DNA from 2 places in the Bacillus sp. NP247 genome. Region 2 is predicted to be linked to the other one. Evidence: riboswitches for the same ligand, from Rfam matches in the RefSeq annotation. Region 2 holds a riboswitch; the other holds the start of a gene.

Region 1 (8,443 bases), 1.9 Mb from region 2:
CTCGAAAATAGCGGGATAAAAAGGGAAGGGGAATTATATGAGGGATGTACAGGGCGATCCAAATTGGAATTTGGTTACAGATACATATATAGAACCAAATAATTTCGCTGAGTTATTTTCTTTACTTGTACCTTGTCATCCAAAAGGTGAAGGGAAAGAGCGAACTATATTAGTATGGAAAGAAAAAGAATTTTATAAAGAAGAAAATTTAGCGTCATTTATCGTATATGGCATGAATAGAGTAAAGAATTTACCGCAGTTTCATAAAGATGAAATTCCAACTCTAGTACGTATTCTTCGTCTATGTCAAGAGATTGGTTGGTATGAAGAGGCAAATGCTTTTATGGTAACCCAAGGGCTAGATGAATTTGTCCAAACTTCATTGGAGTATGAAACATGGGATCTTTTGACGAAAGCAGTTGCTTTAAACTATTTAATTATTAAATATCGTATTGGTGAATTAACAGCTGAGGATGTAGAAATTTGGAATCGAGTTAAATTTAACGAGAAATGTATAACAGATTGTAAACACCTATTATCTCATAAAGAAGTGTTGGAATTTACATTCTTTTATATGTGTAAGCGAGCAAAAACACTATCAAAAGAACAATTAAATAGTGATATGATGAGTCTAGCAATGTATTGTAATACTTTTGTGTATGATTTATATACACATGACTTATTACGAAAGTATCGTAAGTGTACAGATTTCCTATCATATTATGGACCTAGTCAAGCAGTTTTAGCTTGTCAAAGAGCTGTACTTTCTCAAATTTCCGATCGATTAGACCCTTTAAAGACAACTCATGTAGATGATTATTTATATGTGATGAAAGAAATGATGGAGCATATGACGATAGGGGTAATGGATCGGTATGGTCATTTTATTGGAAAGTTACTATCATATGTACCATTTTTCGAAATGATCCAAGTTCCACAGCATGCATATTATTGTGAAGAATTACTGTATATTTGTAAGGGAATTGAATACAAAGAAGAAATACTACGCAATTATATATTTATACAATTACATGATTGTTTACCATCATTCTTTAAACTATTTCTTAAAAATAAGCGTTATGCAACGATTCATGATATTCTTTTCTATTGGTGCGACGATGAACAAAGAATGAGCTTAGAGAAAAAATATAATCTTAGTTTCATTTATGAAAAATATGCTTGTGGATAAACCGTATTTTACATATTAAAAATTAATATAAATTAAAAAGGATCTCAAGTTTATGTGAGATCCTTTTTTGTTAGTAAAACAAGGAGAAAGTAACTAAGATAAGAAATAACATTCCATAAAGGAGAAATTGTGAAGTATAACTTCCTTGTATACCAAAAAAAGTATTCATTTTTTTATATAAATTCAATATATATTTCATTGGATTATCTTTGAAAGATTGGTACACAGTGTCTCCTCTTTCTAAGCTTCTTGTTCATGTTTTTGGTTATTAGGGACATTAACGTATCTAGCTAGGAATAATAAGACACCTATAAAGAATACAGGAAGTACAGTAGATAAATAAAAACCATTACTAATTATATTTGTTATAAGAGCACTCAAAAGAAAAATTGCATTATAAATATGGGCAATTTTTTGTTTTAGCCGCATTTGTAATGCTTCCATAATGATTTCTAAAGCAACAAAAGCAATAATAATAGATAAAAATACAGTGTTCGTATTATAAATGATTAAACAACAGATTAAACCTAAAAAGGCCAGGTATTCAATAAAGAGAGGTATATTGCGTGGCATATAATTTACCTAACTAAATATGGCAGTGGGTTCACTGCATTTGTTTTTTCAAAATTCCATTCCCCATTATGTAATTCAAAATGGAGATGTTGCCCGTATGAATGACCTGTGTTTCCCATATGACCTACTAATTGTCCAGTTTGTACTTGATCACCAGCTTGTACAGTGCGATCCTTCATATGAGCATAAACTGTTGTATATAATTTCCCATTTATTTGATGGGCGATGAACACGACATTGCCGTAGCTAGCCGAATAATAAGATTTCACAACTTTACCTGCAGCAGCAGCTTGAATAGAGACATTTCCTTGTGCTGCTATATCTATACCATAATGCATTTGCTCCCAGCGCATATCAAAAGTGGAGCTGATTTTCCCTTGAGTAGGGAATTTGAAAACTGCTGGAATTGATGCAGGTTGAGCTGTTTTAGCTTGTGCTTGATTTTGATTTTGCGCTACATAGTGTTTCGCTACATATCCGTATCCTGTGCCAAAACGAATTTTATACCAAGTACCTACCGTTTCTACTACTTGTACTTGTGTACCATTTTGTAATGAGCCAAGTAGAGTGCTACTTGTACTAGCGTTGCTACGTACATTTAATTTTGGTGTTGCAACAGTATAGGAAGGAGAACCTTGTACAGTTACACCTTTTACTAGAGGTGTGGATCCATTAGATACAAATGTTTTTTGTACGTATCCAATTTGACCGTTATGTAATATTTTGTACCAATCCCCTTGTTCACCTTGAATGGTAATGAATTGACCATTTGGTAATATATCTAGAATAGAAGACTCTGTATTAGGTTCAGAACGAACGTTTAATGCGTTTGCATTTACGATATATTGATTCTTTGGTTGAACATTTTTTTTGAATAGAATTGCATCTTTTTTCATATAGCCTGTTTTGTTGTTAACAGATACTTTATACCAATCTTGAGTTGTCTCAAGAATAGTAACTGGGCTATTAAATCGAATGTTATCAATTATTGCACTGTCTGCATGGTTATTTTGATGCAGTGCAACGTTGTCAATTTTTACATATCCAGTTTTTACTGTAGATAGTTGCTTAGCAGACGCTGTTTGTATATCGGATTCTCCCATAGAAGGAAGTAAAGAAGCAATTGCGATAGTAGTTGCTGTTAAAGCTGTAGCTTTCATATTCATGTAATAAAGACCTCCTCTAGTTGTATAGTTGTAATTTTATTATAGTATAAAGATATAATATATTGGTCGTATTCACATAAATGTAATATGAAATCAATAAAAATAATGTTAGAAGAGAGATTCGTATATAAATATTGTATATATCATTTGTGGGGTCGCATTTATATTTGTTTAACACATTAAGATTTAATTCGCAATTAAGAAAATTAAAACAGTTGATGATGTCTTATGGCGGTGTTATACTGACAGTGATAATTTTATAGTTTGCTAGGAGGGCTGGTGTTGCCAGCTGAGAGTAGGGCCGTAAGCCGTTGATCCTTTTTATTACCTGATCTAGATTATGCTAGCGTAGGGAAGCAATTCGGACATTAACAATGAGTCCCCGTTTCTTTGCGTATAGAAACGGGGCTTTTTTATTTGAAAATTTCATATTAACACCACTAGGGGTGCTTTTCGTGCTGAGAGAGGAATAATCCTTAACCCTTACAACACCTGATCTAGATAATACTAGCGAAGGGAAGTGGAACAACGAATAAATTATAATTTTATTTGCTGTAACCACTTCTTATATACAGAAGTGGTTTTTTTATTGAGATAAATAGATATATAGGAAGGGGAATTATTAATGAAATTTTGTGAAAGATTATTTGATACGGTGCAGCCTGTTTGGGAGAAAAGTCATAATCATCCGTTTGTAGTAGGTATGGGGGATGGTACGTTGGAAAAAGACAAATTCCAGTACTATATTATTCAAGATTATTTATATTTGTTAGATTATGCAAAGCTATATGCAATTGGGGTTGTAAAGGCAACGAATCCACAAGTTATGGCAAAATTTGCAGAGCAAATTGATGGGATTTTAAATGGTGAAATGACGATTCATAAACAATATGCAAAAAGACTTGGCATTTCTACACAAAAGATGGAATCTGCGAAACCATCTGCTAAAAATTTAGCCTATACAAATTACATGATGTCTGTATCTCAAAATGGCACACTTGCAGAATTAATATCAGCTTTACTTCCATGTATGTGGAGCTATTGGGAGATTGGAAAGCGTTTAAATGATATTCTTGGAGCAAGAGATCATGAGTTCTTTGGAGAGTGGATTCAAGGATATAGTTCTGAAGAATACGGTAAGCTTTGTATTTGGTTAATAGATTTATTAAATGAAATGGCAGTTGGAAAGTCAGAGAAAGAGCTAGACCGATTAGAGGAGATTTTCTTATATTCCAGCCGATTTGAATATTTATTCTGGGATATGGCTTATCGTAAGGAGATGTGGGGTTTTGAGGAGCAAGAACATACTACAGTTTCATAATGTTTCCTTTCATTATGATGAAAAACCAATCATCGATGAATTAAATGCTTCTATACAAGATAAAGAGTTTGTAAGTATTATCGGACCGAGTGGCTGCGGGAAAAGTACTTTATTTCGCCTTATTACAGGTTTAGAAGAGGCAAGTGCTGGACAGATAGAGCTGACAGAAACAAAGAGTCATCCTGTAGGGTATATGCCCCAAAAAGATATGCTCTTGCCGTGGAGAACGATTATTGAGAATGCGGCCCTACCGCTAGAGTGCCAAGGAGTGCAGAAGAAAGAAGCGCAAGTAAAAGCGAAAGAACTGTTACATAAATTTGGTTTACAAGGGTACGAGAAAAAATATCCGAAAGATTTATCTGGCGGTATGAGGCAACGCGTATCTTTTATCCGAACTTTATTAACGGGCGGGGAGATATTATTGTTAGATGAACCTTTTAGTGCATTGGACGCTTTAACGAAGGCATCTTTGCAAGAATGGTTGTTTGAACAATGGAAAGAGTGGGAAAAAACAATTTTATTTATCACTCATGATGTTGAAGAAGCACTGTTTCTTTCTAATCGAATTTTGGTTGTAGAAAATCAACCGATAGCAACTTTAACTGAGAGAATTGTGCCGCTTGATCGTAACCGAACAAGAAAAGATTTATATAAGCCTGAAGTGTTAGCGCTTAAAGAAGATCTTCTTAGTATGTTACAAAGGCAGGTGCTCGTATGATGGATCGCTTGAAGGAGCTATTACCTGCCCTCATATTAAGTGGAATTTTACTTGCTCTGTGGGAAGTAGGAGCAAGAATTGTAGATGAGATGTACATTTTGCCATCACCGTCTGCAATTGTAATGAAGATATGGGTGCTAAAGGATATATTATTTACGGTTCATTTACCTGCAACGTTGTACGTCGTTTTAATAGGCGTTGTTATTTCTATCGTACTGGGCGTAGGGCTAGCAATGTTAATGAATGCGAGTACATGGATGGAGAGAGCATTTTATCCGTTATTAGTAGCTTCACAAACAATCCCGATTACAGCACTTGCGCCGCTATTTGTTTTATGGTTTGGATATACCATTTGGAGCAAGGTTGTTGTTACAGTTTTAATTACGTTTTTCCCAATTGCGGTAAATACGTATGATGGACTGCGTAGTACGAAGAAAGAATGGGAGGAGCTCTTAGTTACGTATGGTGCAACGAAAAAGGATATTTTTCTAAAGCTAAAATTGCCATCTGCTCTTCCTTACTTTTTCTCAGCGTTAAAAATTGCAGTTCCGCTTAGTGTAATAGGGGCAGCAATTGGAGAATGGCTCGGTGCACAAGCTGGGCTTGGATATTTCAGTAAAAGAATGATGACGCAGTTAGACGGAGCTGGTGTATTTGCACCCATTGTATTGTTATCATTATTAGCTATTTTCTTCGTCATACTTATTTCTATATTAGAAAAGAAATTTATTAGTTGGAGGAAACATTCATGAAATTATTAAAACGCATCTTTGTGTTTACATTATTAGTTGCAATGATTGCAGGATGTTCGAGTAATTCAGCATCAGATAAGAATAAAAAAGAAAAAGAAATAACGGTCATGCTCGATTGGTACCCGAATGCGGTACATAGCTTTATTTATACGGCAATTGAAAAAGGATATTTTAAAGAAGAAGGAGTAAAGGTGAATATTAAATTCCCTTCTAATCCGACTGATCCATTAACGCTAGCGGCAGCAGGGAAAGTGACAGTTGGTTTGTATTATCAGCCAGATGTTGTTATGGCCAGAGCAAATGAACAAATTCCAGTGAAATCAATTGGAGCTGTCGTACGTTCGCCGTTAAATCATGTTGTATCACTGAAATCAGCAGGTATTAAGTCACCTAAAGACTTAGAAGGAAAAACAGTTGGATATTCTGGAACTCCTTTAAGTGAAGCATATTTAAAAACGATGGTAAAAGAAGATGGTGGTAATCCAGATACAGTAAAAGTAGTCGATGTTGGATTTGATTTAGTACCAGCGTTAATTACGAAAAAAGTAGATGCTGTAACAGGAGCATACATTAACCATGAAGTACCTGTTATGCGTCATGAGGGCCATGAACCAGCATACTTTAATCCAGCTGATTACGGAGTACCGAACTATCATGAGCTTGTGTTTGTAACGGGTGATAAAACGTTGAAAAAAGATAAAGAAGCATTGCAAGCCTTTTTACGTGGGGCACAAAAAGGGTATGACTTTATGAAGAAAAACCCTGATGAAGCATTAAATATTTTATTAGATCATCAAGAAAAAGAAAACTTCCCGCTTGTACCAGAAGTTGAAAAAGAAAGTATGAAAATTTTATTAGAGAAGATGGAAACGAAAGATGAGCCATTCTTATCAGATTCAAAAGAGTCATGGGAGAAACAAAACAAATGGTTGAAAGACAAAGGAATGACGAAAGAAATCGTTCCGGCCGATGAATTATTTGAAAACATTTTAAAGTAGGCGAATGAATATGAAAAATGAGCTCCATGTAATCTCAAATGGCCATATGCCATTCGAAGAGTTAGTGAATGTAGCGATGCAAATTGAGAGTGAGATTGATTATTTGCATATTCGTGAGCGTGAGAAAAGTACGAAGGAATTATATGAAGGTGTGGAAAGTCTTTTGGGGAAAGGCTTTCCGGCATCAAAGATAGTGATAAATGATCGAATTGATATTGCTATTCTATTAAATATTCCGCGTGTTCAGCTAGGATATCGAAGCGCAGATGTAAGGTTAGTAAAAGAAAAGTTTTCTTATTTGCATGTTGGTTATTCAGTACATTCTCTAGATGAAGCGATAGTGGCATTTAAAAATGGAGCGGATTCCCTCGTTTACGGTCATGTATTTCCAACGGCTTGTAAAAAGGATGTACCAGCAAGAGGATTAGAAGAAATTGCTCATATGGCAAGGTGTTTATCCATACCAATAACTGCAATTGGTGGAATCACTCCTGAAAATACAGGTGATGTTCTTGCAAATGGTGTAAGTGGCATTGCTGTTATGTCCGGGATTATAAGCAGTAGTAATCCGTATAGTAAGGTGAAATCTTATAAGGAATCAATAAGAAAGTGGGCGGAAAAACATGTGTAAGAAGTATGATGTAGCGATTATTGGCGGAGGTGTAATTGGTAGTTCAGTTGCACACTTTCTAGCAGAAAGAGGGCATAAAGTAGCGATTGTAGAGAAGCAAAGAATCGCATCTGAAGCTTCGAAAGCAGCTGCTGGTTTACTCGGTGTTCAGGCAGAGTGGGATGAATATGATCCGCTGTTTGAACTTGCTAGAGAAAGCCGTGCTATATTTCCACAACTTGCAGAAGTTTTACGTGAAAAGACAGGCATCGATATTGGGTATGAGGAAAAAGGTATTTATCGCATTGCCCAAAATGAAGATGAGAAGGAAAGAATTCTTCATATTATGGATTGGCAACAGAAAACAGGTGAAGATTCCTATTTTCTAACGGGGGACCATTTACGGGAAAAAGAGCCGTTTCTATCCGAGTCAATTATAGGAGCGGTATATTATCCGAAAGATGGTCATGTTATTGCGCCAGAGCTTACGAAAGCATTCGCACATTCCGCTGCATTTTCGGGAGCCGATATATATGAACAGACAGAAGTGTTTGATATTCAAATTGAAAACAATAAAGTGGCTGGAATTGTTACGAGTGAAGGTGTAATCACATGTGAAAAAGTCGTTATCGCTGGAGGCTCATGGAGTACGAAATTACTACATTATTTCCATAGTGATTGGGGTACATATCCTGTTAAGGGCGAGGTTGTTGCAGTAAGAAGCAGGAAACCGCTCTTGAAAGCTCCTATTTTCCAAGAGCGGTTTTATATTACGCCGAAGCGCGGTGGCCGTTATGTGATTGGGGCAACGATGAAGCCTCATACGTTCAATAAATCTGTACAACCAGAAAGTATTACTTCCGTATTAGAGCGTGCTTATACGATATTGCCTGCTTTAAAAGAAGCAGAGTGGGAAAGTACGTGGGCTGGGTTAAGACCGCAGTCTAATCATGAAGCTCCTTATATAGGAGAGCATGAAGAAATAAAAGGTTTATATGCTTGTACGGGCCATTATCGAAACGGCATTTTATTAAGTCCTGTTTCAGGTCAGTATATGGCTGATTTAATAGAAGGAAAGCAGAAGAATCACTTGCTAGATTCATTGCTTTCTAAAAC
Region 2 (8,443 bases):
TATTAACGCTTTCATTTTGCAATTCCTCTATCCAATATTTCCTCATATTTGCATCTGCAATAAAATAAACTTCTTTATTTTGTTTATGTGCATCTTGCGAAATTTCAATTAATGTTTCTGACATAAATTGTTTAAAACTGACTCCTATATCATTCCTTTTTGATGGTTGTGGTAAAAACACTTTATTATTACCTATATTTAATAAAGTATGATCAATTGTGCCCCATTCTTCTTGACCATATAATTTATATACTATTTCTCTCCCATTTATTTTTGAAAAAATAGGTAAGAAATCATATTTAGACATTTTCTCAATTGATAAATTTACAATTATCCCCGGTAATTTTATCTTATTCCAACTACGCTTTAAGAACCCCTTTTGTTCTAACAGACTAAGAATGGCATTAATAATTTCTTTTTTTGATACACTTTGTCCAATAAATAAATTAATAAATGCTGAAATACGTTCCGTTCGAGCGAAGCCTTCCCGAATAATTTGCTTTGGATTAATTTTTTCGCGACCATCACAATTTTTTATTGCAATTAATGCTAATTTCATTTCATTTTGCTCACCTGCCGTAGCATGTACAGCTTTTACGACATCGTCTACTAGTTTCTTTTTGTTTTTATGGCTATATTGCATTCTATATGGATTTTGTAACACGTTTCCAATGTTATATCTTACTATTTTTAACAACACTGGATTGTCTGCATTTAATACATAGGGGGAATCACCATTTTGAGCTAAAACTATTTTGCTATCTAATAACGCTTGTTCTATTTCTATTACTATATCATCTGACCATACTTCTAACGTAATTGAGTCTAATCCCTTTGGGGCAAATAAAGGTAATAACTCATTCTCATTATTAGTTAATACCTTTTCACATTCTGGAAGTAATGTGAAATATGGGAATATTTGTTGGAATTCATTAAAAAGTTCCACTTTTTCTCTTACTTTTATACCAAATTTTATTTTTGTTCCTTGAACTTTATATATATTTTCGTTATATGGAAGAAGCACTCTTACATTAGTTCCTCTAATATACTCTTTCGGACATTGGAGAATTTGCTCTAATTTAACCTCTCCCCCTATCCTATAATCATCTTTTAAGTTTCTAAAACGTTTAATCCACTTTATTCCTTTTTCAGCTTGTTGCACTTTTAACTTTACAAATCTTTGCTTTTTATTATTTGATTCAAATTCAGGAGTTGAAATCAGTATTTGGCTCCGCTTTCGCCCTAAAAGTATAGAGATATCTTTATGATTATATTGTTGATAAAACCTCCTAATCCCTACAGATACTTTTAATAGCGGAATATTCTCACCTCCACGAGTTACGTATTCAAACCGATATACATAAGCAAAATAATCATGTGTTTCTTCATCTTTAATTGGCTCAGACATCGCTTCAGAAACATATTGTGATCGCAGTGGCGAAAAATATATTTCTTCTTCATTCTTATTTTCCATACGTAAAGGCTTTTCGCAAAAAATATGAGTAATTAAAGCTGGTACCCATTTAGAAAACGTTTTTTTATCATGTAATACTGGTAAATTACTAATTAAGTCATACTGCCATTCTAAATGTGGTGGATCTATTAATTTATTCGGTTTCCAATCATGAATAACCTCATACCAGCTTTGGAAAATATAGTCTAACTGTTCTTGTTTCATTGGTTCTTTTGCTACAATCCAGGGCGTATCTTCCCTTAATATATATGGATTATGCTGAATGAATAATATATCAGAAAACATTTCATACAATCTTTCATTTAAAAGTTTTAATTTGCTCGTTAATAAAAATGTTCTATAATGTATCTCTACAATCTCAAGCCATTCAATAGGAAAATAAATATACGATACTTTCTCATTATAGAGGGGTTCTACTATATTTTTAAATGCTAATAACCGTAATTTTTCCATATTATTAATACTTCCTCTCTTAATTTATATTGATTATGAATAATACTAGAAAAGATACTAATTTTTTAAAGCATAAACGAATCAAATTTAAACCAAGCACATTGACGGAAATAACTAGATTGAATTTGAATATTTTAATAATATATTATTAAAATCTAATTAATAAAAAGTTACTATTAACATATAATTACCTCCTTATGTTACTCTGTATATTACAAAATCATTATAATACATTATTAATTTTTTTATCTATGATTTACAAAAAAATTACAGAAACTAAATATAATAAAAGGTATCACCTCTTGATATAGCGATACCTTTTATATACTCTTATCCAATTACATTTTTTACGTCTGTATTCACTGGCCATTTTTCTAAAGTATAAGCCATTTCCCAAAATGAATATTCATATTGACTACTAATAATGAAATGCTGTTTCATACGCTTCCGATCAGACTCTGTCACTTGTTCAGCGATAGCATCTAATCGTGTAATTTGCTCTTCAACTAAAGTACGGAACCAATCAGATCCATAAGCAGAAATCCACTCTTTATAAATTGGCTCTTCTGGCTGACACTCTTTTAAACGTTCACCAATTTCATAATATAGCCAATAGCAAGGTAAAATAGCTGCAATAATATCCCCTAAATGACCTTCATACGCAGCACGATACATATGTGAAGTATACGCATATGCAGTTGGTGCAGGGATAAAATTATCTTTTTCTTCTTTCGTAATTCCTAATTTCTTTGCGAAATTCTCATGTAATGATAATTCTGCTTCATATGTATTTTGAGCATGGTGCGCCATGCGAGCTGTCGTTTCTAATTCAAGAGCCTTTGCAGCTCCTAAAGTTTGTACTCTAGCAAAATGACTTAAATAATATGAATCTTGAAGTACGTAATAACGAAAACTTGCCAAATCTAACGTACCTTCACCAAGTTTTTTTACAAAAGGATGATGAAAACTTGCTTCCCAAATAGAATCTACTTCTTTACGTAATGTTTGTGAAAAAGTCATTTAAATTCCTCCAATAATGTATAAAATATACGTATTTATCCACAGTTATTAAACCCGTAAAACAAAAAAAAACTTTCTTTACAGGCGTAAAGAAAGTGAAATAGACAATATTAATGTATTCTTTAAATATAATCGTCTTCCCACTTCCCTACGCTGGTATTAACCAGATCAGGTACTAAGAGTCTCAAAATTACATTTGATCTCAGCCTACAAAAGGCCCCCCTAGTGGATAAATATTTAGTTGTCGTATTGTAATTATCATAGCATACTTCGTGGAACTATCAAAATTTTTAATTGTACACTTATCTTAAAAACCTTCTTCTTTCCTTACTTTTAATGAAGTTTCAATTATCATATCTAATAGTTTACTATAATTAATCCCCGCAGCATCTGCACTTTTTGGCAGTAAACTTGATTGTGTCATCCCTGGTAATGTATTAACCTCCATTACATATGGAATTCCGTCCTTCACCATCATATCTACCCTTGCATAAACACTACATTTTAATGCTTTATAACAAGCTAATGACGCTTTATTTACACGTTCCTGTATTTCAGCTGGAAGTTCAATAACTTCTTCAATTGTACTAACATCATCGTATTTTGCATTGTAGTCGAAAAACTCAGCTGCATGTCGAATTGAAACGACAGGTAACTGTTTACCATCAAAAATTGAACATGTAATCTCGTCACCTTTTATATACTTTTCAATTACCACTTCAGAATCCCATTCAAATACAGTTTCCAGCATTGAGATCAATTCATTTTTATTATTGACAATCTTTACGCCAACACTCGAGCCGCCAGAGTTTGGTTTTACCACTAATGGAAATCCTAACTTATCTAAATCATCAAGTTTTAGATCCTCCATTTTTGTAAGTTCAATCCAATCTGGTGTTTCTACTCCTTCATAACGTAAAATCTTTTTCGAAATATTTTTATCCATACATATACCGCTAGATAACATATTGCTGCCGCTATATGGAATACCTAAACTCTCAAGCGTCCCTTGAACCGTACCATCTTCTCCGTATTTTCCGTGTAATGCTAGCAATGCAAAATCAATGTCTTTCGCTTTTTCAATTAAATCCATTTTTTCATTTAACGTAATTGGAACGATTTCATACTTATTTTCATCTAAATGTGCAATCATTTCATTCCCAGTCATAATTGATACTTGTTTTTCAGAGGATACTCCTCCCATAATAACGCCAATTCTCATTTTCTCAACTCCAAATTTCATTTTTTAAAGTTTCACCAATTATTTGAATCCCGCTAACTATTTCTTTTTCCTTCAAACGTGAAAATCCTAATCGGAATGTATTCGCTCCCTCTCCATCAGAATAAAAAACATCTCCAGGAGAAAACGTTACGCCTTTCTCATAACACTTTTGTAAAAGTGTGCGGGCGTGAATTTTTTCTTCCAACTCTATAAACAAATGAAGTCCACCATCTCCAGTCATCCTTTTAAACGGAATGTACTGATTGCAAGCCCCAACAGCTAACTCATATTTTTTCTTATAAACAGATCTTGCCTTTTTTAAATATTTTTCAAAATATCCTTCATGTAAATATTGAAACAGAACAGCTTGATCTAGCGTAGATGTGTGAATGGTTCTTGCTCTTTTAACACTTTCTAAATAATGAATCAGTTCTTTATCTGCAATAATCCACCCTACACGTAAACCAGGGAAAAGTACCTTCGAAAAGCTACTAATATAAATCACATTATTACCAGCCCCAGCAAAAGTTAATAACGGCGCTAAATGTGAACCTGAATAACGTAATTCTTCATTGAACCCGTCCTCTATAATAGGAACCTTATATTTCGAAAATAGCCTCATCAATTCCGTTCTTTTCTCCGAACTCGTAACAATACCAGTTGGATTATGATAAGAAGGAATTAAATACGCAAAATCAAAATCCTTTTCATGTAAACTTTTTTCTACTTCAGTCGTATCAATACCATCATCATTCATATCTATCCCATGAACTTCAAGCCCATGTAATCGAAAAAGTTTCAATGCAGCATGGTGAGTTGGATTCTCACAAATAACACGCCCTGATTTCTTCGATAAGGAAGATAGTACAATATCTAATCCTTCTGTAAATCCATTTGTAATTAAAATATCTTTGTTCGAAATATCTACACCTTTCATTTCCATGTAATGAAGTAGATAATTCATTAACGGTCGATAACCTTTTGCATATCCGTAGTTCAATACGATATCCCCTTCAATGGACATACGAGTAAGAAAAGCTCTTTTGAAATTTTCAACATCAAATAGCTTTTCGTCCGGGGCTATACTATTAAAAACAATCATTCCTTTTTCCCAGCGAACACCATGTTTCATTAAATCTAATTCATCCGCTAATGTGGTAACTGTATTAAGTTTATTTTTCCAATCTATTTCAACAGACGAGGTGTTACTTATATCCACCTTCGCAACGAAATTTCCTTTTCCTTTAACTGCATAAATGAGCCCTTCTTGTTCTAAATCCGCATAAGCAGAGAGTACTGTATTTCTGCTCACCGATAATAATTCACTCAGTTCCCTTGTTGATGGGATTTTTTGATCACCGAGCAAATGCCCTTTCATAATCATCTTTTTTAAATAATCCTTTAATTGAATATAAACGGGACGATCTTTTACAACTTTAAAATCTTTAAACAATTTCTTACCCCCTGCAATTATTTTTGCATATTTATTTCATTCTCAAAAGGTCCACTACATATGTATTTTTTAATAATAGCGGTACGGTCAGCAAACCTATAAATCCTTTCGATACAAATTGATTACATCTTTTAAAGCGGCTGCGGCTGCCCCTCTTGGATTTGAGGCCCCTCCAAGCGTTGTCACTTGCCCCATTGAATCCGTAAAGAACGTAATTCCTTTTTCGGTACCATTTATACTTGCTAATGGATGTTCTTTCTCTAAATTACAAGGTTGTACGCTAAGGTTTACTTTTCCATTATCATCTTTATTTGCTGATGCAATTAATTTAATAGTTTTATTTTGTTCCTTCGCATTTTGAATTTGGTGCGTTGTAACATGCTCTAATCCTTTTATTTGCATGTCTTTAAGTGCATAATCTGTTCCCATTAAACTATTCGTCAAAAGTAATAATTTACATGCGCTATCCATCCCGCTTATATCTAATAACGGGTTTGTCTCCGCAATTCCTTTATTTTGTGCTTCTTGCAACGCTTCTTCAAAAGTTTTATCTTCTTCATGCATTCTTGTAAGAATATAATTAGTTGTCCCGTTTAATATTCCTTCTATTTTTTCAATATTGCAGCCAGCTAAACTAAATTGTCCAATATCTAATGTCGGCAGTGCTGCGGCAGTTGCGCCACTATATCGAATTCGTACATTCGCCATTTTTGCTGCTTCCTTTATTTCTCTCCAGTTTGTAACAAGGGCACCTTTAGAAATTGCCACTATATCCATATGTTTCTCAATCGCTTGTTTTATATATTTTTTTCCCGGATTTCCATCTTTAAGATTTGTAACTGTTGATTCTACTAATACATTACCGTTTATGCTATTTGTTGCACGTTCCCCCGGATGATGTTCTATATATTTTTCAATTGCAGCAGTACCACCACCATACATCAATAAATGATGAATAGACAAACCTTCCTCATTATGTATTGCAATATTTCTACCTAATACGCCACTTACAACTAAATGAATTCCATATGTTTCATATATATATAAATATTTTTCGTTTAATAATTTTATAAACTCTCTTCCTACTGTCCCATATCCTGATAATACAACTTGAATTTTCATAATATCCCCCCATATTTTTCTACCAAATCCCTCTTTCAATATAATATAAAGCGCCCTCGAATTCCATCGAGAGCGCTTTATATTATCTATTTCGGTAACCGTGATAATTTTTCTGCAATTGTTCTATAAAACTCTTGAATATTAGAAAATCCTAACGTGTCTGAAACGCTTAGTCCTACCATATCGAGGTGGTCCCAATTTGCTTTCGTTTCGATATGATTCCATTTTCCAATCTGTAATGACTTATTATCATTTGCAGCAATATTAGACGAAGGCGCAATCATAGAATTTGTATTTACTACACCGTCATTTTGCCACCAAGAAGTATCTATTAATGGTCGATTCTCTTCATACCTTGCAAAGGAACCTAAGAAGAATGCATTACCCATTAACACTTTATTCATCGTTATATGAGGTAAATGTAAACCTGTTATAGGCGTTGCTTGTGATGCATGTCCACTATAGGATAAGTAATATACATCCGATTGCGTCTTTACCCAATAATTTAACTCTTTTGCACCATCAGTACTTAAATCCCATTGACTTATATCTTTTGTATTTTTCCAAATTGAACTATTTAGAATACGATCACTATATTGGAAAAAGGACTCTCCGGCATTCTTTTTTATACCCCATTGTTCCAATTTAAAATCATATAATGATAAATTATTGTTTCCTCCTAAACCTGCAGCTGTAATGAGTAAATCTTTAACAAACGGCAACAGAAGACTTCCGTCCGCAAGTGTTGTACCATTGTGAGGAGTTGCTAATGTTGTAACACTATGAACATACGATTTACCACCTTCAAATAGTGGTGATATCTTTGTGTTCGGATGATTTTCCACATGATTTTTTTCTTCATAACTTCCTTCTTTTAATAGCTGTACTAATGTTCTCGTCGTTTGTCCTCCCATACTATGCCCAACTAAATGAACTTTATTTATTTCACTCCAATTCGGTGCAAAACCACTATATGTTCTACCAAAACGATTATGCCCATGTTTCTCAGCATGTGCCGCACCATAATCTACTGTTCCACCGCTAATTTGCGCGTATAATTCACATGCACGGTCCCAATTACTAGAAACAGGGCCAACAGCAGCCGTATGAACTGTATAACCATTTCTTTTTAAGTCTTCCTGTATATCATGAACACCACCCCAATATTTTACCCCTAGCATTTCTTCTCTACCCCATCCAGCAAATCCATTCACTAAAATGATAGGATAATTATTTTGTTGTCTCTCTTCAGCGTAAGTTGTTTTCGCTGCGAATGAACAAACAGTCACTAATGTAAAAAAACATACTTTTAAAAATAACTTCCCCATACTTTTTCCTCCTAATTAAACGCTTTCATTTTTCTATGAAAAAGATTGACACAATCAGTTTTTAACTTAAACATAATGTAAAGTATTTTATATACGTTGTATATATAGAAAACATACACAAATGTTGATAAATATTAATTCAAGTAAATATTTACTTTTTACAATGCAACTTGTAAATCTGATTATTTGAATTTATAATTGAATGTAGTTTCCTCATGTTACATGGATTTAAAAATCATAAGAAAACTAATTTTATTGCTTGAAAAGGAGGAAAAAGCATGCAAATCGGATCAAACATTCATACATTAGCTCAACCTACTAAAATAACTCCATCTAATCTTGAACATAATACTATCTCTTCTACTAAACTT

Evidence for each region. Region 2 has a riboswitch for thiamine pyrophosphate ahead of tenA (thiaminase II). Riboswitches for the same ligand answer to the same signal wherever they lie in the genome.
Region 1: linked by a shared signal. The riboswitch ahead of tenA (thiaminase II) and the one ahead of tenA (thiaminase II) in region 2 are both predicted to bind thiamine pyrophosphate.

Annotation. Positions count from the first base shown of each region.
Region 1 covers NZ_CP076653.1:3,420,466-3,428,908, forward strand. The annotation lists gene KPL75_RS17865 (DUF3965 domain-containing protein) at 38-1,189, shown strand; gene KPL75_RS17870 (hypothetical protein) at 1,430-1,762, opposite strand; gene KPL75_RS17875 (SH3 domain-containing protein) at 1,768-2,928, opposite strand; TPP riboswitch at 3,188-3,300, shown strand; TPP riboswitch at 3,361-3,464, shown strand; gene tenA (thiaminase II) at 3,554-4,249, shown strand; gene KPL75_RS17885 (ABC transporter ATP-binding protein) at 4,218-4,967, shown strand; gene KPL75_RS17890 (ABC transporter permease) at 4,967-5,719, shown strand; gene KPL75_RS17895 (ABC transporter substrate-binding protein) at 5,716-6,717, shown strand; gene tenI (thiazole tautomerase TenI) at 6,728-7,348, shown strand; gene thiO (glycine oxidase ThiO) at 7,341-8,443, shown strand, end outside.
Region 2 covers NZ_CP076653.1:15,963-24,405, forward strand. The annotation lists gene KPL75_RS00095 (pPIWI_RE module domain-containing protein) at 1-1,927, opposite strand, end outside; gene tenA (thiaminase II) at 2,258-2,947, opposite strand; TPP riboswitch at 3,076-3,181, opposite strand; gene ddlB (D-alanine--D-alanine ligase) at 3,255-4,169, opposite strand; gene KPL75_RS00110 (MocR-like pyridoxine biosynthesis transcription factor PdxR) at 4,174-5,622, opposite strand; gene KPL75_RS00115 (homoserine dehydrogenase) at 5,719-6,744, opposite strand; gene KPL75_RS00120 (esterase/lipase family protein) at 6,831-8,072, opposite strand; gene KPL75_RS00125 (DUF3914 domain-containing protein) at 8,351-8,443, shown strand, end outside.